DNA from 4 places in the Paenibacillus sp. NPDC058177 genome. Region 3 is predicted to be linked to each of the others. Evidence: riboswitches for the same ligand, from Rfam matches in the RefSeq annotation. Region 3 holds a riboswitch; each other region holds the start of a gene.
What was found. Region 3 has a riboswitch for cyclic di-GMP ahead of ACFVU8_RS24805 (anti-repressor SinI family protein). Riboswitches for the same ligand answer to the same signal wherever they lie in the genome.

Region 1 (4,535 bases), on a different contig from region 3:
CGGATGCTACCTCGTTGCCGCTTTATTCTCCATCCCTGTTTTGGTTACTTTTATTATTCTCGGCAAAATTGTTATCGGCATCATTCTGGTGGTCCTGCTTGCAACCCTGACTTACCCTCTTTCCCGCTTTGTTGAGAGAACGCTTACATCGTCGTTCGATGACATCTCCAACGTAACGCATACGATCTCTAAGGGAGACTTTACGCATAGAGCCGACGAGAATGGCTCCATGGGTGATATCAGCCGCTCCTTTAATACGATGATCGACAAATTGAAGACCATTTTGACCGACGCCTCACAGATCACCCGTCAGGTTATGGATGCAAGCCGCGGCATCGAAGACAAGAATCAGAATCTGAAGATCGTCATGTCCCAGGTGGCGACCTCTTCTAATGAGCTGGCTCAAGGTGCCAACGAAATTTCGAGTGATATTGCCGGTATGATTGATTCTATTAAAGATATTGAGACTAAGGTCTCCAATTACGCACATTCAACCAAAGAAATGAACAAGAAATCTATACATACGCTAGAATTGGTGGAGCAAGGTCGCCAATCGGTGGATACCCAGGCAGAAGGCATGCGTAAGAATATCGAAGCTACACAAAAAGTGGCCGATACCATTGATGCCCTTTCCCATAATGCTCGCGGTATCACCATGATTACGAAAACCATCACCGAAATTGCGGAACAGACCAACCTGTTATCTCTGAACGCTTCCATCGAAGCTGCCCGTGCCGGAGAGCATGGCCGTGGATTTGCTGTGGTAGCTCAGGAAGTACGCAAACTGGCAGAGGAATCAACTGCCTCGACCAAAGAGGTCTTCGGCCTCGTACGTAGCATTGAAAGTGACATTAAGGAAGCCATTGCGAACATCACCATCAATGAAGAAGTCGTTCAGGTACAGAATGAAATGATCATTCAAACTGCACAGATTTTCGGGCAAATTGTCCAAAGTGTACAGTACATTACCGAGCAAATCGCCGCCTTCTCTTCGGAAAGCGACCTGATGCTGGACAGTGCTCTGAAGATCTCCTCTGCGATTGAGAATATTTCAGCAATTACAGAGCAGACAGCAGCCAGCACCGAGGAAGTCTCTGCATCGATGAGTGAGCAGATCAATGCCCTCCAATCCGTTGCGGATGAGTCTGAAAAAATGACGTCAGCCGTCTTTCAGCTACAAAAAACGATTCATATTTTTAAATTTTAGAACTTGTCATAAAATTTTTATTTTTGTTCCTTTTAACACAAAACAGCCGTATAAGTTCAAACTTTCACGGCTGTTTTGTAACTTATGAAACGTTTGCATTATATCACTTTCAGACCTTTCTAGAAGTTCGTACCCACAAATAAAGTTTATCCTCTCCCCTTTCAAACACCCTACTTTTAACCCAGTTCCCTCCTGTGCAGTCCAAAAGAAATTGAGCACTTGGATTCATTGCCTTTCATGAAAAACATCATCGTAAATATAACTCCAACTAATTTCTTCAATTAATATCTAATCTTGTCCATTCAGCTGTTTTCATCTAATTTGCATTTTTACACCAATCCCTTTAATACAATCTTGCTTTTTCTCTGAATGATATGCATATTTCAGGCCTATTTTGTAACCGCATTCCATTTTGCAATGCACCCTTGGATACATTTTAAATTAAAACTAAATTCCTACTTTATTTCATATTTTTCGTCAAATTCCGAGTTCGTTTGTGTAAAATATATTGACAAAGACGAGCTAGGAATATAATGTAAAGGAAAATTATTCTTATAATTAGTTATAACATTTATATGGGCAAAATTCCTGAAAAGGAATGACGCAAAGCCATGGATCTACAGCCTCATTTTTTTGGGGGCCATGACTGCCAGGTTGCAGAGAAAACCAGGAGGATCGACTTAATTTCGCGGTCTGATTGGCGGTTTTTTGCTTCCAACCTGTGCTCCATTATTCGAGCACAGGTTTTGTTGTTTCTTTGTACCTGTTAGTATCGTTCTAAACATTTGGCGTTACCAGAACGATAATATATTTATCTTTTACTTAACCCAATTCATTTACTTGAGAGGTGTTTTTTTTGAAGACAGTCGCAGATTATATGGCGGAGGCACTACGTAACCTCGGAGTAACCCATTCATTTGGTATTATTGGTAAATCCATTTGTCCCTTAGTTCTAAAGATGGTGGATTACGGTATTGAGTTTATTCCTGGAAGACATGAATCCAGTTCCGGCTTTGAAGCCGCAGGCTATGCCCTTAAGACTGGCGGACTAGGCGTTGCTTTCGGGACATCCGGTCCCGGAGGAACGAATCTGCTTACTGCAGCGGCCCATGCCAAGGCGAATAACATTCCGGTGTTATTTATTACAGGGCATCAATCTATAAAAGAACTAGGTATTCCGCAATGTCAGGATTCTTCCTCATATCTGGCTGATCTTGCCGATATGTTTAAACCCGCTACCCTGTTCAGTAAGCTTGTAGAACGTGGCGATAACTTAAGCACCATTTTCAATCATGCTATCTCAATTGCTCTGAGCGGTAACCGTGGTCCCGTTCATCTTTGCTTGCCATTCGACGTTCAGACTGAACTTCTGGAAGAATTCCCGGTAGTTTATCCAGAGCGTGAATCGCTCGTTAGCATCTCCAATTATGACCGTGTAATCAACGCTATTAACAATGCTGAGAACCCACTGATTATTGCCGGTAAAGGTGTTAACCGTTCCGGGGCTCACAAAGAGCTGATTGAACTGGCTGAAACATTCAACATCCCTGTCGTGACTTCTCCTGGCGGCAAAGGTGCTATTCCTTGGGATCACCCGCTGTATCACGGTCCTGTCGGTGTCGGCGGATGTACACATGGCGATGACATGCTGAATCGTAGTGATTTGTATATCGTGCTGGGCTCCCGTCTGAGCGATATGACTATCTGTAATCTAAAACGCGAGAATCATCCAGAGACATTAATTCAGTTCGATAGTGACCCAACGTTTGTAGGCAAGATTCTGACCTCCAAAACTATACCGGTCACCGGGGATCTGCGTGATAATCTTGTGTATTATCTTGAACACCTGGATAGAGATTCTGTGACCAAACATAATACTCCAAGCTTTAACTATCGGGAAGAACTGCCTGAGCTTCCAGGCCTGTCCCTGGCTTCAGTTATGAGCGTGATGAGTGACTTTATTCCATACAACAACACTCTATTCGTGGATGATGGAAGCCATGGCTTTAATGCCGTTAAATGGTATAACGTTAAAAAACCGGGCAGTTTTGTGTTCGATGCCTATTTTGCCTGCATGGGTAATGCAATTGGCATGGCTATCGGCGCCAAGGTTGCATCACCGGATGAAACGATCTTCTGTGTGACTGGCGATGGATGCTTTATGATGCTGGGTGCAGAGATTAATACAGCAGTATGTAAGGATATCCCGGTTATTTTTATCGTTGTAAACAACATGCAACTGGATATGGCGCTTAAGGGCATGGAGAAGACCACAGGCCGTATTGACGGAACCCTTTTCGAAGTCCCAATGGACGCTGTGAAGTTCGGCGAATCGCTTGGAGCAACCGGATATCGCTGTGAAACTTTGGATCAATTCTCCGCTGCGATCGCAGATGCGGTAGCTTTGAACAAGGTCGCGGTAATCGAACTGTTGACTGACCGTGACGAAGTACCACCTACTGCACACCGTGTAGTGAATCTTTAATCAGGAGGCCAATTTATGAGCGACAATTTGAACAAAAATATCAATAGTGGTCTCAACCACTTTGCTAACTTATCTGGGGAGTATGGTGCCAAAGCTTTGGCACCTATTAAAGACCATTTTCCAGATCTGGCTGAATACATTATGGGCGCCGCCTACGGTGACATTTTCCAGCGCAACACGATCGGTGATGACTGGAAAGAAGTTGCCGTGATCTCCGCCTTGATTGCGATGGGACAATACGAACAACTAGGCGTCCATTATGTTATGGCGCTAAGTGTAGGTGTCACTGAGGAACAGCTTAAAGGTGTTCTGCTTCATTTGGTGCCTGCTCTAGGAGCTCCGCGAGTAATCAGTGCCTTTAACGTGTTGCTCGAAGTTTTAGAAGAAGTGAAGTAACATCTGTATAATTCAAAAATTTACATTTTTCGACTTTCTCATTGTAATTCTATCAATCATATGCTATTAATATAGTTAAATTATCCCAAAAATAAGTATATTATCGATTGCCGAAAATAGGGAATCAAAGTTTTTGGATAAAACTAATTTATAGGAGCGATGAAGGAATGGGTAAATTTATTTTGAAGACAGATTCGGTTAAAAAGATTATCAATGTCGAATTGGATGGCACGTTCTCTGAAGAGGATGGCATCAAATCCATTCAAGCTTATCAGCAAACCATTAACCCGATCACTCCAGCAGACTATGAGCTACACTTTGATTGCAGAAAGCTTAACGTTACCGCTCCTAATGTCGTACCTCTGCTGGAAGGATGCTTCATCATGATCAAGAAGGACGGCTTTGCCAAAGTACTCCTAACCCTTGAGAACAACCCAATTCTTAAAA
Region 2 (4,535 bases), on a different contig from region 3:
TCGTAAGCAGCCGAAAATTACGGGATGGCTTCATGTGTCATCTTCCTTTCGGTAGCCGGGATATCAGTCCGGTCGTAACTAAGCTGACCTTCATCCAGGTCAACCCGCTCTCTTCTCCCGGAGGCCTATAGTTCAGTAGCCCTGCCAAAGAGCAGGGCTACCGATCGGCTGAAAATAATCCTCATTGCTGTTACCCTTTAAACGCGTAATGTCTAGATAACGTAATTCTCAGTTCCTCACGCGCCTATGAACAATGCGCTAGCCGGAACCGTTTCTTTCACCTGACTAGGACTCCCCCACATCAGGCGAACCCGAGCATCGCCCAGATTCTCGTAATACTCCACTTTAATATCGTACAGCTGCCCGGCGTTCAAGGCGATGTTGCCCTGATGCTCAGCTCCGCTCTGATTATTCCAGCTGTCAATGACCGCTTGCCCGTTGATCCATACCCGAATGCCATCATCGGATTCGGTGTAGATCTGGTAATCTTCGCTATACAGCGGTTTGATCTTCCCTGTCCAGCGGATAGAGAAATTATCAACACCGAGCAGGGCTGTATCTGGTGAACCCTGCCGCCAATTATTATCAATTACTGCATCATCCCGGGTAAGAACTGGTGCACCGGAAAGCTGCATATTATTGAAGTATTCTCCCGTTAACCCATTAGCCGACTTATGCGTCCCCCCCGTTCCAGCATTCCCTGTAGGGTTAGCTGGAGCAGGAGGTTTCGGTGTGTTCGATGGCGTAACAGTTGGTGTTGGAGGTGCCGGTGGTGGCGTAGGCGTAGGTGCTGGCAACGCTCCAGCCGCAAACTTGTCTCTGGTTATCGTGTAGCTGTTGTTCATAAAACCTTTAATATTATCAGTGTGGTTATTATCGTACAGCATTTTTCCCCAGGTCATCATAAAGGTCCATTTGCTCTGGGTCTCTCTCAGCTTGGCTACGTCTGGCATTTCCCCGTTCTCTCCGATACCGATCGGCTTCCCGGCTGCCAGCGCCAGCAGACTGTCATAATGGCTTTGTTTATAATCGTTCTCATATATATCCGCGGCGAGAATGTCTACTTTATCCGCCCCCGGATAGGTCAGGGCATACGGATCAGCCCAAGCATTCGGGGCATTCGGACTCCATACCCACAGCAGATTATTTAATTTATGAACGTTAACAAAACGGTCATACATAATATTCCAAAGTGCGGCGAAATTATTTTTCTTTCCCCACCAGAACCAGTCTCCGTTCATTTCGTGATACGGCCGCCATAATACGGGCACCCCTGCATCACGCAGGCTTTTCAAAGGTACAGCCACCTTATCCAGTTCGGCAATCAGGTTGTTGTACTGTACTGTCCCTGGAGTAACGTACTTGTTAAACTCCTCTTGGCTGAGACTTCTGGAGACATTGGACCAATCATAGCTGGTTCCCGGCAGGTTGGCATGGAAGGTCATGGCGACTACTCCGCCGCTTTTGTGCCAGTTGATGGCGCTGTTCACTACATTCTGGCGATACCAGGCAACCTGACTCTCATTCTGGCCACTGATGGCCCCCATCTCGTAACCGTGCAGTGCGGCATATTTACCGCTGGTGTCTTGCAGCTTAAGATTGAACTCGTCGGGACTCTCCAGGTAGTCATGCTGCCCTGCAATAATTCCTTTTCCAGATAAAGAGTACATATAATTAAGCAACTTTACAGCTTCAGGCGAGGCAGCGGGATTAACCGGAGTACCGGAGCTTGCAGCTCCTGCCGCAGACGGGACGATTCCCATTCCAAGGGGAAGGGCTGTCAGAAACAGAACAAGGGACAGGAGGGCGCGCAACAAACGATACTTACGGTAAGCTTTCAACATACATCTCCCTTTCGGTAGCCAGGCTGCCATTCTTGCGAAAGGCCCTGTGGCTTTGCGTCCCTACCTTTCGATAGGTTTGCCTTTTGTCGAATTAGAGGGTTTATTCCTCTTACCGTAAATATCGACGCTATTTAATTATTTTTTAGTGCATTTATGAAAAAAATATCATTTTTGAGTCTTTATACCTGTTTTGTAAGTTTCGCATTTGGTTAAATAGATAGTTTGTTCTATTAAATTTCCTGACATTGGAATCCGGTCCTAGGAGATAAACTGATGCAGCCCAATATCTTCCCAATTCAGGGTGATACGGATATTATCTTCCTCCACCAGTTCAGAGCCTGTCTGCACTTCAATAAACTCCACATCCGTCAAAGCCAGGATGGCATGCTTGGTGCCCTCCGGAATACGGACCACATCGCCAGCCTTCACGTTGTGCATTTTCTCATTCAGCACAATGCTGGCTTCCCCACTGATAATGGTCCAGATCTCACTGCGTTTGCGGTGCAACTGGTAGCTGATATTCTTGCCCTGTGAGATGCAAATCCGTTTGGTCAGCACCTCATTGCCCTCTTCATATTTCACATAATCAATGACACGATAATGGCCCCAGCGACGCTCCTCGTACATCGGGCGCTGATCAAACGACTTCAGCACCTCCTTGATCCGTGGGCTTTCCGCCTTATGGGTTACGAGAATACCGTCAGGACTGGCAGCGATAATTAGATCTTTCGCCCCAATGACTGTTATAGGAATATCCAGTTCATTCACGAGGCAGGTGCCTTCCGAATCAGCTGTGACAACGCCTTTGCCAACATGATTACTGCTCATCTCTTCCGTCAATGTATTCCACGTGCCGAGGTCCTTCCAGAAGCCGTCATACGGCTGAACAACAATTCGCTCTTCCTTTTCTACCACTTCGTAGTCAAAGCTAATAGAAGACAGTAGCTTATACTGCTTCTGCAGTTCCTCATAGTTGAGAGGCAGCCCCTTGCGTTGCAGAATATCCAGCAGATACCCGAGACGGAAAGCAAACACACCACAGTTCCACAGCGCATTGCGGCTGATTAGCTCCTCGGCCTGAACGCGATCCGGCTTCTCCTGGAAATGGCTTACCTGCATAAAGCCGCTCACCGCAGGCTCATCGGAGGTCGGGATGATATACCCGTATTTCTCCGAAGCATGCTCAGGCACCACACCCATGAGCGCCAAATTTGCGCCGCTCTCCTCTATCGTTTGTTCAAGCTGGGCTACAGTTTCAAAGAAAGAAGCCTCAACATAAGGGTCCACTGGCAAAATAGCCACCGTCTCAGCAGGCGATACGCCAGCTACTGTATATAAATAAGCCGCCGTCAGCGCAATAGCCGGGAAGGTATCGCGGCGCTCAGGCTCAACAATAATCGGCACATGGCCTCCCAATTGGCTCTGGATCATTTCTACCTGCCCACGGCCTGTAGCCAGATAAGATGAATCTGCGAGTCCAGTCTCTTCGAGCTGTCTCCACACCCGCTGCACCATGGATTCCGGCTCACCCTGCGGGCTTTCCAGTACCTTCAGAAATTGCTTCGAACGTGAATCATTAGACAATGGCCAGAGCCTCTTACCTGAACCGCCTGATAAAAGTACCAGTTTCATAAGTGAACCCTCCTCATTCGTATGGTAAACCGAAACCAATCCCATGCTTGCTGTATATGCGATATAGAAGGGCCAATTGGGCCTCTATAAAGTAATCCCGGTAAAACAGACTCCAGCACATTAATCACTTATGGCGAGTCTGCATGATGAATCCCTTAACGCCAAGATCGGCCTAGTCCTTCCTTTCCTGTCATCTATATTTCATAAGCGAATAAACAGAGAAAGTTCACAAGAAGTGTTAGGATAAACGTATTGGCGGGTAAAATAAATAGATAGGTAGATAGTGATAACTCGGATGTTCTTGCTGGCGCTATTCGGATCAAGTGTCTTTTGGAACCACTTGCTGGCGCTATTCGGACAACTTGTCATTTGGACGTACTTTCTCTAATCGAACAAAGTGTCGTTGGGACGTACTTGCTATCTTTATTCGGACCAGTTGTCATTTGGTCGTACTTACTAACGTTATCAGACCAGTTGTCATTTGGTCGTACTTACTAACGTTATCAGACCAGTTGTCATTTGGACGTTCTGGCTAGCTCTATTCAAACAAAGTTTCAGGCCAACTCTCGTCGGGTGGATTGTTGATATTAACAAAAGTGGATCATGCTGATCAGTTACTCTCACTATTAAAATTCAAACAAAAGAGCAGGTGTGATTTTGGTGAAGTTAGGGCTTTAGAGCACAACTCTACCTGCCCCCTCCCTTTCTCCGTCTTCTTAACCGTGAAAAAAGGTTCTCCCAAATAAGTGCATTTTTGTATCTTATATTTCTCAAAAATAGGTAAATAAGAGAATTAAGCGCATTATTGTACCTTATTTTTTAAAAAACCACTCTAAAAGGGGCATTATGGAATAATTAAGATACAAAATTGCCCTTAATTACCTCTAAACCTTAGCTACAGAATATTTAGAGTACAAAAATGCCGTTAATTACACTTCGGGAATTCTAATTAGAAATTGCCTGTACTTCCGTCACTCTTTTTCTGGTCAGTTTGGGGCGAAAGTAACTGTCCCGTAGGGCCACGGAGTCAGTTCTGTTGGCTGGACTGGCGAGCACAGG
Region 3 (4,535 bases):
CTCCTGAGCTGCACGTGCGAATCCTTCTACGACAGGATTAACAAACTCCAGGTGGCTCGGATTGTTCGCCAGCGTCAGCCTAGTGCGGACGGTTTCGCCCTCACGTACAGCGCGGTCAGCCCCCAGGTGATACTTCACGTCCCCGGTCCAGCCGTAGTTAATGCCCATGGAGCCTTCCGAAGGGAATAGCTCCTTGTTCGGTGAATGATGGAACTCGGAGAAAATGATGTCGTAAGGTTTGCCAAGGATATGGGCCAGTACATTAAGACGTCCACGGTGGGCCATGCCCATCAGGATATGCTCGGCACCTTCATGTGCGGCTGCGCGTACGATTTCGTCCAGCATTGGCACCAGGGCATCGTTGCCCTCGAGGCTGAAACGCTTTTGGCCTACGAAAGTCTTGTGCAGGAAGGTCTCAAACTGCTCCACTTGAATCAACCGACTCAGCAATTCCTTGCGTTCAGCGGTATTCAGTGGCGCAGGTGAGTTAACGGATTCTGCCTGGCTGTTCAACCAGCGAAGTTCCTGTTCATCATGCACATGACCAAATTCGTAGGCGATAGTTTGTGTATAGGCTTGGCGCATCCGGTGAACGGCGTCCCAAGCGGTTTGAATATTATCCGGGACATTCTCCCAAATCAGCGAAGCAGGGAGGGCCATGAGATCCTCACGCGTCAGTTCATATGTTTCGTGATTCAGCCATTTTATCATAGGGTTGTGATCCCGCTCCAGCGGGTCAATATTGGCGGCCAAATGGCCATATATACGAATGTTAGCGATCAGCTTGGAGGCTTTGACAGCCTTACGAAGCCAAACGGCATCTCCCGAAACGATCGGCTGCGGAGCGGGTTCGGCATCCGGCGCCAGGGGAGGCGGGCCATAAACAGTAAAAAGTTCACGGTAATTATTTTCAACTGAGGAGGGGTCTTTCACAAACTGCTCATACTTCTCTTGAATGTAGCCCAGATTGGGACCGTAATATTTGCTCCAAACAGATTCATTGTAGGGCTCTTTGGCTGCCATGAATACATCCTCCTAACGGATGAACTCCAAACGCAGGGCGCTGGTATGGGCCTTGTTCGGAGCTGTGATGGTTGCGTTTTCATTTCCTTTCTATTGTGCTACTTTCGGTGATCTTAATCAATTCATACTTTCGTCCAATCCAATCGCAAAACGGTATGGTTCAGCCTGATTATTGATGCCATAGCGCCATAAGTAGATTACCCCAAGAGGCTGGAACTATTAAAATGATTCAATAGACCCTGATTTGACAGGGAAAGCTGTTTAGAGGATTTGAAGTTTGGTTAATAACTTTATATAGTTCGTATGAATTAGTAGAATTATTCATAAATTAAAAATTTTACATCTCATACAGATGGTTTCAAGTTGGACAGGTATTAGTCAAAAAGAGCTAAACTTTTTACATTTGTCTCCTTAGAAGTTTCCAGAAAACGACACACTTTTCCGATTATTTCTTGTATAATGTTATTGCAGAAAGGTTTTTAATATAATTTCTAGCCAGATCCTTTCATGTAAAGGATCCAGTAAAGGGTAAACCTGTTGAAAGACAGGGGCACAAAGTCTCGGGTCTAAGGTAGAAATACTAAGACGGCCGGACTGCCTGGGGACGCGAAATCTTAGGAGGAGATTTTTTGGATAAGTCCAACCAGGGGAACAACGGAGAACTGCAGACAGTCGATCTGGATTTAGAATGGGTATATTTGCTGCTGAGTGCCAAGAAGGCGGGCATCAAGGCGGAGGAGATTCGCCGTTTCTTTAATGAGAAGGCGTTGAAGGCTATTTAGCAGCTTGAATCATAACAGGATACATATAGAGAAGGGCACAGCATATGCTGTGCCCTTCTCTATATGATGGGGTGCTTGAGGCGTTGAAGCGTTCAGGGCTGAAATCATTAATCCTTTTGTTCAAGACGCCATTTTTGATAATCCAGAAATTCCTTGAATTCCCGCTTGCTGATGCCAGAGCTCATTGCCTCTTGCACGAGCCGGAACCATTCCGAATCCAGAGGCGTCTCTTCAGTGTCGGAGAGATCTCCATATAGCAACACGTGAATAGATACTTGGAGCGCATCGGCAATTTTTTCAATGAATTGGATAGAGGGGTTGGACTGGATATTTCTCTCAACATTACTCAGGTACGACTTGGCTACATCCGCCTTGTCCGCAAGCTCGGATAAGGATAAGCCCTTCTCTACCCGGAGTTCATGGATGCGCCCTCCCATATTATCAGGCACGATGACAACGCCCCTCCGTACTTTTTGTATAAGTATAACAAATTTCCTGGAAACGGACAAAGATACATTGCTGTTCAGAGGAGAAAGAGGGAGGGGACTGGTGCAAAAAACCGGCATGTCCCAGCCCGGTTAAAGGTCTAAGAGATGCCGGTAGTTTTTAGAAGAACAGGCTTATTTAAATTCGCCAACGCCTTGCTTAGCATTGAAGGTCAAGGTTACGGCTACGCTGTCTCCTTGGAAGATGTTTTGATCCTGGCCGTTTTCAACGAACTCAAAGGCTAGCTTGAGCGTCTTAGATTGGGCAGCGGAGATGCCTCCTGGGAAGGCGTTAGCTACCAGATCATAGCCTGGATTGTTCTGCAAATCTTTGAGTGTTGCTTCGCCAACGACATGGCCAGTAATCGGGCCGCTAGTATAGCTGCTATCAAGCAGTTTTACTTTAAAGTGTGCGCCCAGATCCTCTGAGCCATTATTAGTGTTAGCATCCGTAACATTATACGTTGTAGCCAGCTTCAATTCCTTAATGTCGAGCGTGCCGTTGTTCTGTAGAGTGAAGCTGCGGACAGCGATGTCGCCTGGCTTCAGATTGCTCAGGTTTACGTTTTGCTCAGGATTAGTATTCAGGTCCAGCGTGCCAGCGGCGAAAGTTGCTGTGCTTTCTGCTGTATCGCTGAAGTAAGCGAAGGTACCTCCCCCGATTAAAGACAATCCCAAAGCCGCTGATGCCACACCAAGACCCAATGTTTTTTTGATACCCATGAATAAATTCCTCCTCTTATATGGTTAATAAAATGGTAGACATAATAGGTGCTGAATTTGGACCGGACGGCTTATTTATATTCGCCAGCACCTTGTTTAGCTTCGAAGGTCCAATTCAATTTCAGGCTGTCGCCCTGGTAGTAGTTCTGCGGCTGGAAGTTGTCGACAAAGGCAAACTGAACGGACAGCTTATCTAGAGTTCCTGCTTTGATCCCTGATTTTTCGCCGAACACTGAACCAAGGATGCCTGCTTTTACAAGGTCTGGTGACAGACTTTCCAGTTCAGACAATTTTTTAACCAGGACCGGAGAAGATATCTTGTCTTTATTAACCAGGAAGGTAACTACAATGTCATCTTTCAAGTTATGAGTTCCATTGTCATTGTTCACGTCTATAACCTGAGCTGCCGTCTTCAGCAGTACTTGGGAAATATCAAGTGAGCCGCTATTCTTCAGCTGGAAATCTCTGGTGATAATATCACCTGGTTTGAGATTGTTGAGATCCACGATCACAGAGGGATCAGAATCCAAGCTCAATGTTCCGTTGTTAAAAGAAGCTGTACTCTGCGCGGTATCGCTGAAATATGCGAAGGTACCTCCGCCGACCAAAGTCAATCCAAGCGCTGCTGAGACAACGCCCAGCCCCAGTGTTTTTTTAATATTCATTGATTCATCCCTCTCTCAATCTTTTTTTTGTTTCTGACTTTACGTCATGTATATTGTTGCTCCACGTTTCGTAAACGGGAGATTACAATCCTATTAATGTAAGGTATCTGGCAGCGGCTCAGCAGCGGCAGATGAATTATTCTTCTTCTCCAGAGCGCTGATGGCTTTCCAGGTACTGTACAGCGCGTACATCAGGAGCAGAATTCCTGGCACGATCATTAGCAGCACGCTGCCCGCCTTAGAAACTGCGAAGTTCATGGCATAACCAACATAAGGAACGGTAAAGCCGGTATACTCTCCGATCACATTGGTCGAGCTGACCGGGGACATGTCAGCGGCGTTATTGTTGTCGCCTTTGGTTGTATAGCTGGCCTCGCCGATGGCACTGTTCATGCTGACATCCACGATACGGTGGGTGATCAGAATGTTTTCTGGATTCATGAAGGTGATGACATCGCCTTTCTGGAAGCGGGTCATGTCACCACCGGGTTTGAGCGCAATGATGGAGCCAGTATGGATCCCGGGTTCCATGGAACCCGATAGAACCGTCTTTATTTGGTAACCGAAGAAGGCAGGCTCGCCGCCGGAGGCTTTGGAGACTACAACTGCTACGACTACCACCAGGAACACGATAAGCATCAGGGTGGTTATCGTGTTGCCAATGATTTTTTTGATAAGCATTTCTTAATCGCCGCCTTTAATGGAATCTGGTTCTGGAGAAGCAGAGGGTGCTGGAGTTGCCGCAGGGGTCGGGCTCGTTACAGGCAGAGTTGTTGCCGAAGGTGACGGCTCTGCAGACGGCTGTGCGCTTGGCGTTTCCCCCGGTGTGGTGACAGGGGCTGGCTCTCCGTCCAGAG
Region 4 (4,535 bases), on a different contig from region 3:
GGGATTCGAACGCTGATCGGCGGCGTGCTGCTCATTCTGCTCGCTCTGCCAAGATGGAAGAGTCTGCGCTTTAAGCAGTTATGGCCGGTTTATCTGATTTCTGCCATTCTCAGCATTGTCTTCTACTATGGCTTTCAGACCATTGGGCTGCAATATGTGCCAGCCGGCCTGTTCTCTTCGATTGTCTTCTTGCAGCCAGTTCTGCTAGGGATTTTCTCTTGGATATGGCTGGGGGAGAGCATGTATGGGCTCAAAATCGCCGGACTGCTACTGGGTTTTGTTGGAGTAGCTTCTCTGAGTGTCGGCGGATTTACAGGCAGCATTTCCCCTTGGGGCATCTTCCTCGCCCTTGCCAGCGCGCTAAGCTGGGCATTTGGTACAATCTATATGAAGCTGAGATCTGACCGTGTGGATACGTTATGGTTGACCGCTATGCAGATTACGATTGGCGGACTGATTCTGACGTTTTCGGGTTCTGTGACCGAGCAGTGGGGAGATATCGTGTGGAACGGTGCTTTTATCGCTGATACCTTGTTTATTTCAATTTTTGTGATCGCGATGGGCTGGGTCGTATACTTTAAACTTATTAATGAAGGGGAGGCAGGCAAGGTGGGTTCGTTTACCTTCCTGATTCCGTTAATCTCAATTGGCAGTAGTGTCATCTTCCTTAAAGAACAAATCACACTTAACCTGGTGATCGGACTGCTGTTGATTGTGTGCAGTATAGTCCTAGTGAATGTGAAATTCGGGCATTCAGCCAAACTTTCGTCTAACTGAGCAGGATCAGACGCCGTACATTCAATAGTAAAAGGAGGCCCTTGCTGGTAATACCGCGAGGGACCTCCTTTTTAATTTATTGTCGGCGCTGCAGCGTCTGTGGAGTGATCACGGCGTTCTCCAGCGACCCGGTAACCTCTTCGGAGTAGCCGCCAACACTGATCGTGCCACCGCTCATTTTGTGTAGAACAAGTCTCTTTCCGGCCTTCAAGGTGGACTTGTCTTCACTTGTTCCTCCAACCGTCTGCGCGGTGATGGCACCTTTCGCTTCCAGATTGGAGTCTTCGCAGACTGCATCTCTGCTTGTGTAGGCAATATCTCCAGCGGACAGCAGCTCACTTTTCCGGGTACCTTCTCCGTAAAGGGTGATGTTGCCGCCAGATTGAATGATGCTGCTATTGCTATAGGGAAGATCAATCCGGACTTTAGTCTCCTGCATAACAACAATGCCCCTGTACATATCCTTAAGCAGCTTCAGGAAGGATTCCACAAGCGCATCATTCAACAACCCGATAAACTGATCTGGCTGTAAAAAGACCTCCAGCAAGCGTTTCAACTGTTTCGTATCCTGTGGGTAGGTATGCTTGATATCGGAGAGAACGTTCAGAAGCTCGGGGATCAGAATCGCAAATCGTTTATATTTGGTATCGAGCAGAAGCTGAATGACCTGGCCGTAATTGACAGGCTGCTGGCGGTTGGCTAGCTTTTGGGACAATACCTTAGCCGCTTTCCGTAGCAGAATGCCTTCCTCCATGATCTGTTTGGAAAGATGATAGAGCCGGTTGTTGAATACGCCATGATATCCCGAATACAGCTTGCTCTCCGTCACATCGCCCCGAATCCAAATACTTCCGGTTGCCACGATGGTCGCATTCTTCACACTTCCGTAAATATAGACATTTCCAATCGCTTCAATAATCATCTGCTCTTCCACATCGCCGTGAACAGCAACGTCCCCCGCGAATACGATATGCCCGGTCTCAGCATTGACATTCCCCAGGACCCTGTGCGCTGCAGCAATATCAAAGGTAGAGCCCTTCACTCCTGTCAGGCGGGGTCTTCCGGTACGAAGCGCCATGACCTTCACTCCAGACACAAGCTGTGTATGTTCCTTGGCGGTAAGTCGGATATCTTCAGGTGGCGTAGCAGGAAGCAGATGTCCGTACACATCATATCCGGGTACCCCTTCGATGGATGGATGCTTGATGGCTATGATGTCACCCTCCTGAACTTCGGGGATGTCCGGGTAATTCTGCCCTTCCTGTCCGCTCACGTTTCGATGAAAGATTTCGGCTGTTAGGGCTTCCTCGGAGAAAGGAATTTCGATTCGTGCATTGGTCGCGGGTTTGGGCGCAGTGCCTTCCGCTACACGGACTGGCCGTCCGGTGGGGCGGTTCAATTCCTCGTAGATTGCGGGAATATTGAGGTTCTGTGAGATGGATCTTTTATCAAAATCAGCCAGGACCTGCTCGATGCGAAGTGTAGACAGCAGGGCTTTCTTGTCCTGCTCCGCACTGACAGCGATGTTGTTCGTGGCTGCACAGTTCTTCAGGCGCCAAGCGTACTGTTCTACCCGCCGCACGGTAAGGAAGGCAGACAGCTTGTCTTCGGAGACTGTAATCTCGTACGGGGCTGATTCTTCAATCTCCCATTCCAGGCGGTCGGATGACAATACTTCTGTAGGGGTAGTAATGATCTGCCGGTTCTTCCTAAGGACTACGGGAGACACGGGAGAGACGACAGCAGGTTTGCCGCCAGATAAGGGTGAGGTGATGAAAAATTGATTGTTTTGAATAATGATGATGCCATTCTTATTGTTGGTGTCGTCCGATGGTAGAGATTGCGTAGCATCATTCAAGATGGATTCAGAGGGATCTATCGGCAAAGGCCGGGTAAGTTCTTTTACGTCATTTCGATCAGGGCGGTGCGTCATTCTGTTACCTCGCTTCTTTGTATAATCAAAGGCATCTGTACATAGAGAGTACCGTCATTCCGGTACGATAATCCGCTAGGAATATCCGCCATGCAGGCGTCTAATTGGCAGCCTGGCAACCATAAATGCAGCTTGTGCATTCTTAGGCCCATTGCTTTGCGTCCTACCCTTTCGAATAGTTTGCCTTTAAAAATGGATCAATGATGTATACTCAGCATCAGGCACTTTAATCGACTAAAATCGACAAAAAAAGAAGGCGCCGGTACGTCGTATATTTAAAATGTCGGCATTAAATCCTTTTAATTTTAGTGCTAAAGTAACGAATTGACAATAGGGAATAAATAATTTCACCCAGACCATTCACATGTAAAAGAGAGGCGTCTAAGCCGGATGGCCCGGGACGTCTCTCACAGGATCACATAATCCGTAGAAAGTGGCTATATATTCCACATTTCCTTAATTATAACGTGTAAGATGGTTTTAGTAAAATAAAAGGACTCTCCGCTTTATAACTTGTGGGAGAGTCCTTTTTTCATGTAATGAATTCCTTGGGCGATGTCTCGCTTAGCCTCGTGCGGTACCGCCGAACAGGTGGCATATTCCGCCCGTTCCACCTCATCCAGCACCCGGTTCAGGTGCGAGAAGACTGCACCAAGATCGCGCATAGCTGTCAGAGGGCAATGGCTCTGAAGCTGGGAGAAGCAAGAGAGCTGCAATTCCCGCGCATGATGCAGGGCATCCGGGAGAGAACGGGGGCGTTCGGTATCCGACAGGGTTTCTGTTCCGTACAATGCGATGCAATCGGCAGTGGCTTCCAGAGAACCGGCCATCCCTTCTGCGGCTGCATAATGCGGTGGCAGCAGGGCGATCTCATCTATAATTTCCTTCACGTAGGCATGAACAGTTTTAAGATGAGAAGTAACTGTACTAAGCCTGTTCAATTCATTTCGGCATTGGTAATGCGATAGCGTGTAATGAATTTCTTTCTGCTTCTTGCCGCTTCGCTTCAGCAGTTCACCGGCTTGTTTCGATACCGCATTGCTCTTCTCCGTACTTTGTTCACCAGCGGCAAGACCTCTCAGTGCTTCTGCCAGCAGTTGGCTTCCTTCAAGTGCCAAGGCTTTTACCTTGACGAAGCCCTTCGGCGGAACGATAATCATATTGATAAGAATGGCGATCAGCACTCCGATGAAGGTCTCGGTTATTCTGGAGACTACATAATCGTTTTGATAGAAGGAAAGGGCCATAACAGAGGTGACGCCTACTTGGGTCACGGCCTGAATATTCACGCGGCAGGCGGTGGCGATGCCAATGCCGATGAGCAGCATAAGCAGGATGGAGAGTCCGCTTATGTTAAAGAACTTGCCGACGATCAGAGCGACGATCCCGCCAAGAATGATGCCCAAGAGGCGGTAGATTCCTTTTTCTACAGAGCCCTTAACCGTACCTTGGGTAATCAGAATGGCAGCTAGCGGAGCAAAGTACAAATAGTGATTACTATAAAGACTGTGCACCACCACCCAGGAGAGCGAAGCGGCCAGCGTAATTCGTATCATATATAGGGAAAAACCAAATTTCTCAAGGCGGTCAAATAACCCCTCGTTCATGTGCTTCATCTTCTTTCGCAAAAATAAGAAAACATTAATTTATCTTTCATCCGTTTTCATTATATCACCTCATTTTTGATGAAAATCCTTATAAGTTTTACGAAGTTGTTAAGTTTCTGGGGGATGTTAACAATCTAAGTTATCGCATAAGATGAAGCAATCTATTATGCTATACCTATATGAGGTGTCGAACGAAAGGAGGAATTGTCGCTTATCCG

Region 1: linked by a shared signal. The riboswitch ahead of ACFVU8_RS10235 (thiamine pyrophosphate-binding protein) and the one ahead of ACFVU8_RS24805 (anti-repressor SinI family protein) in region 3 are both predicted to bind cyclic di-GMP.
Region 2: linked by a shared signal. The riboswitch ahead of ACFVU8_RS25450 (glycosyl hydrolase) and the one ahead of ACFVU8_RS24805 (anti-repressor SinI family protein) in region 3 are both predicted to bind cyclic di-GMP.
Region 4: linked by a shared signal. The riboswitch ahead of ACFVU8_RS18340 (flagellar assembly protein A) and the one ahead of ACFVU8_RS24805 (anti-repressor SinI family protein) in region 3 are both predicted to bind cyclic di-GMP.

The regions. Positions count from the first base shown of each region.
Region 1 covers NZ_JBHVVB010000002.1:43,978-48,512, forward strand. Annotated here, with positions in the region: gene ACFVU8_RS10230 (methyl-accepting chemotaxis protein) at 1-1,207, shown strand, start outside; cyclic di-GMP riboswitch class I at 1,776-1,869, shown strand; gene ACFVU8_RS10235 (thiamine pyrophosphate-binding protein) at 2,055-3,692, shown strand; gene ACFVU8_RS10240 (carboxymuconolactone decarboxylase family protein) at 3,708-4,088, shown strand; gene ACFVU8_RS10245 (hypothetical protein) at 4,256-4,535, shown strand, end outside.
Region 2 covers NZ_JBHVVB010000008.1:149,057-153,591, forward strand. Annotated here, with positions in the region: gene ACFVU8_RS25445 (glycosyl hydrolase) at 1-34, opposite strand, end outside; gene ACFVU8_RS25450 (glycosyl hydrolase) at 237-1,844, opposite strand; cyclic di-GMP riboswitch class I at 1,855-1,935, opposite strand; gene ACFVU8_RS25455 (sugar phosphate nucleotidyltransferase) at 2,103-3,476, opposite strand.
Region 3 covers NZ_JBHVVB010000007.1:273,702-278,236, reverse strand. Annotated here, with positions in the region: gene ACFVU8_RS24810 (2-oxoglutarate dehydrogenase E1 component) at 1-1,023, opposite strand, end outside; cyclic di-GMP riboswitch class I at 1,541-1,625, shown strand; gene ACFVU8_RS24805 (anti-repressor SinI family protein) at 1,653-1,805, shown strand; gene ACFVU8_RS24800 (helix-turn-helix domain-containing protein) at 1,913-2,242, opposite strand; gene ACFVU8_RS24795 (TasA family protein) at 2,426-3,013, opposite strand; gene ACFVU8_RS24790 (TasA family protein) at 3,085-3,678, opposite strand; gene sipW (signal peptidase I SipW) at 3,772-4,359, opposite strand; gene ACFVU8_RS24780 (hypothetical protein) at 4,363-4,535, opposite strand, start outside.
Region 4 covers NZ_JBHVVB010000004.1:253,807-258,341, forward strand. Annotated here, with positions in the region: gene ACFVU8_RS18335 (DMT family transporter) at 1-777, shown strand, start outside; gene ACFVU8_RS18340 (flagellar assembly protein A) at 854-2,710, opposite strand; cyclic di-GMP riboswitch class I at 2,814-2,905, opposite strand; gene ACFVU8_RS18345 (FUSC family protein) at 3,217-4,317, opposite strand.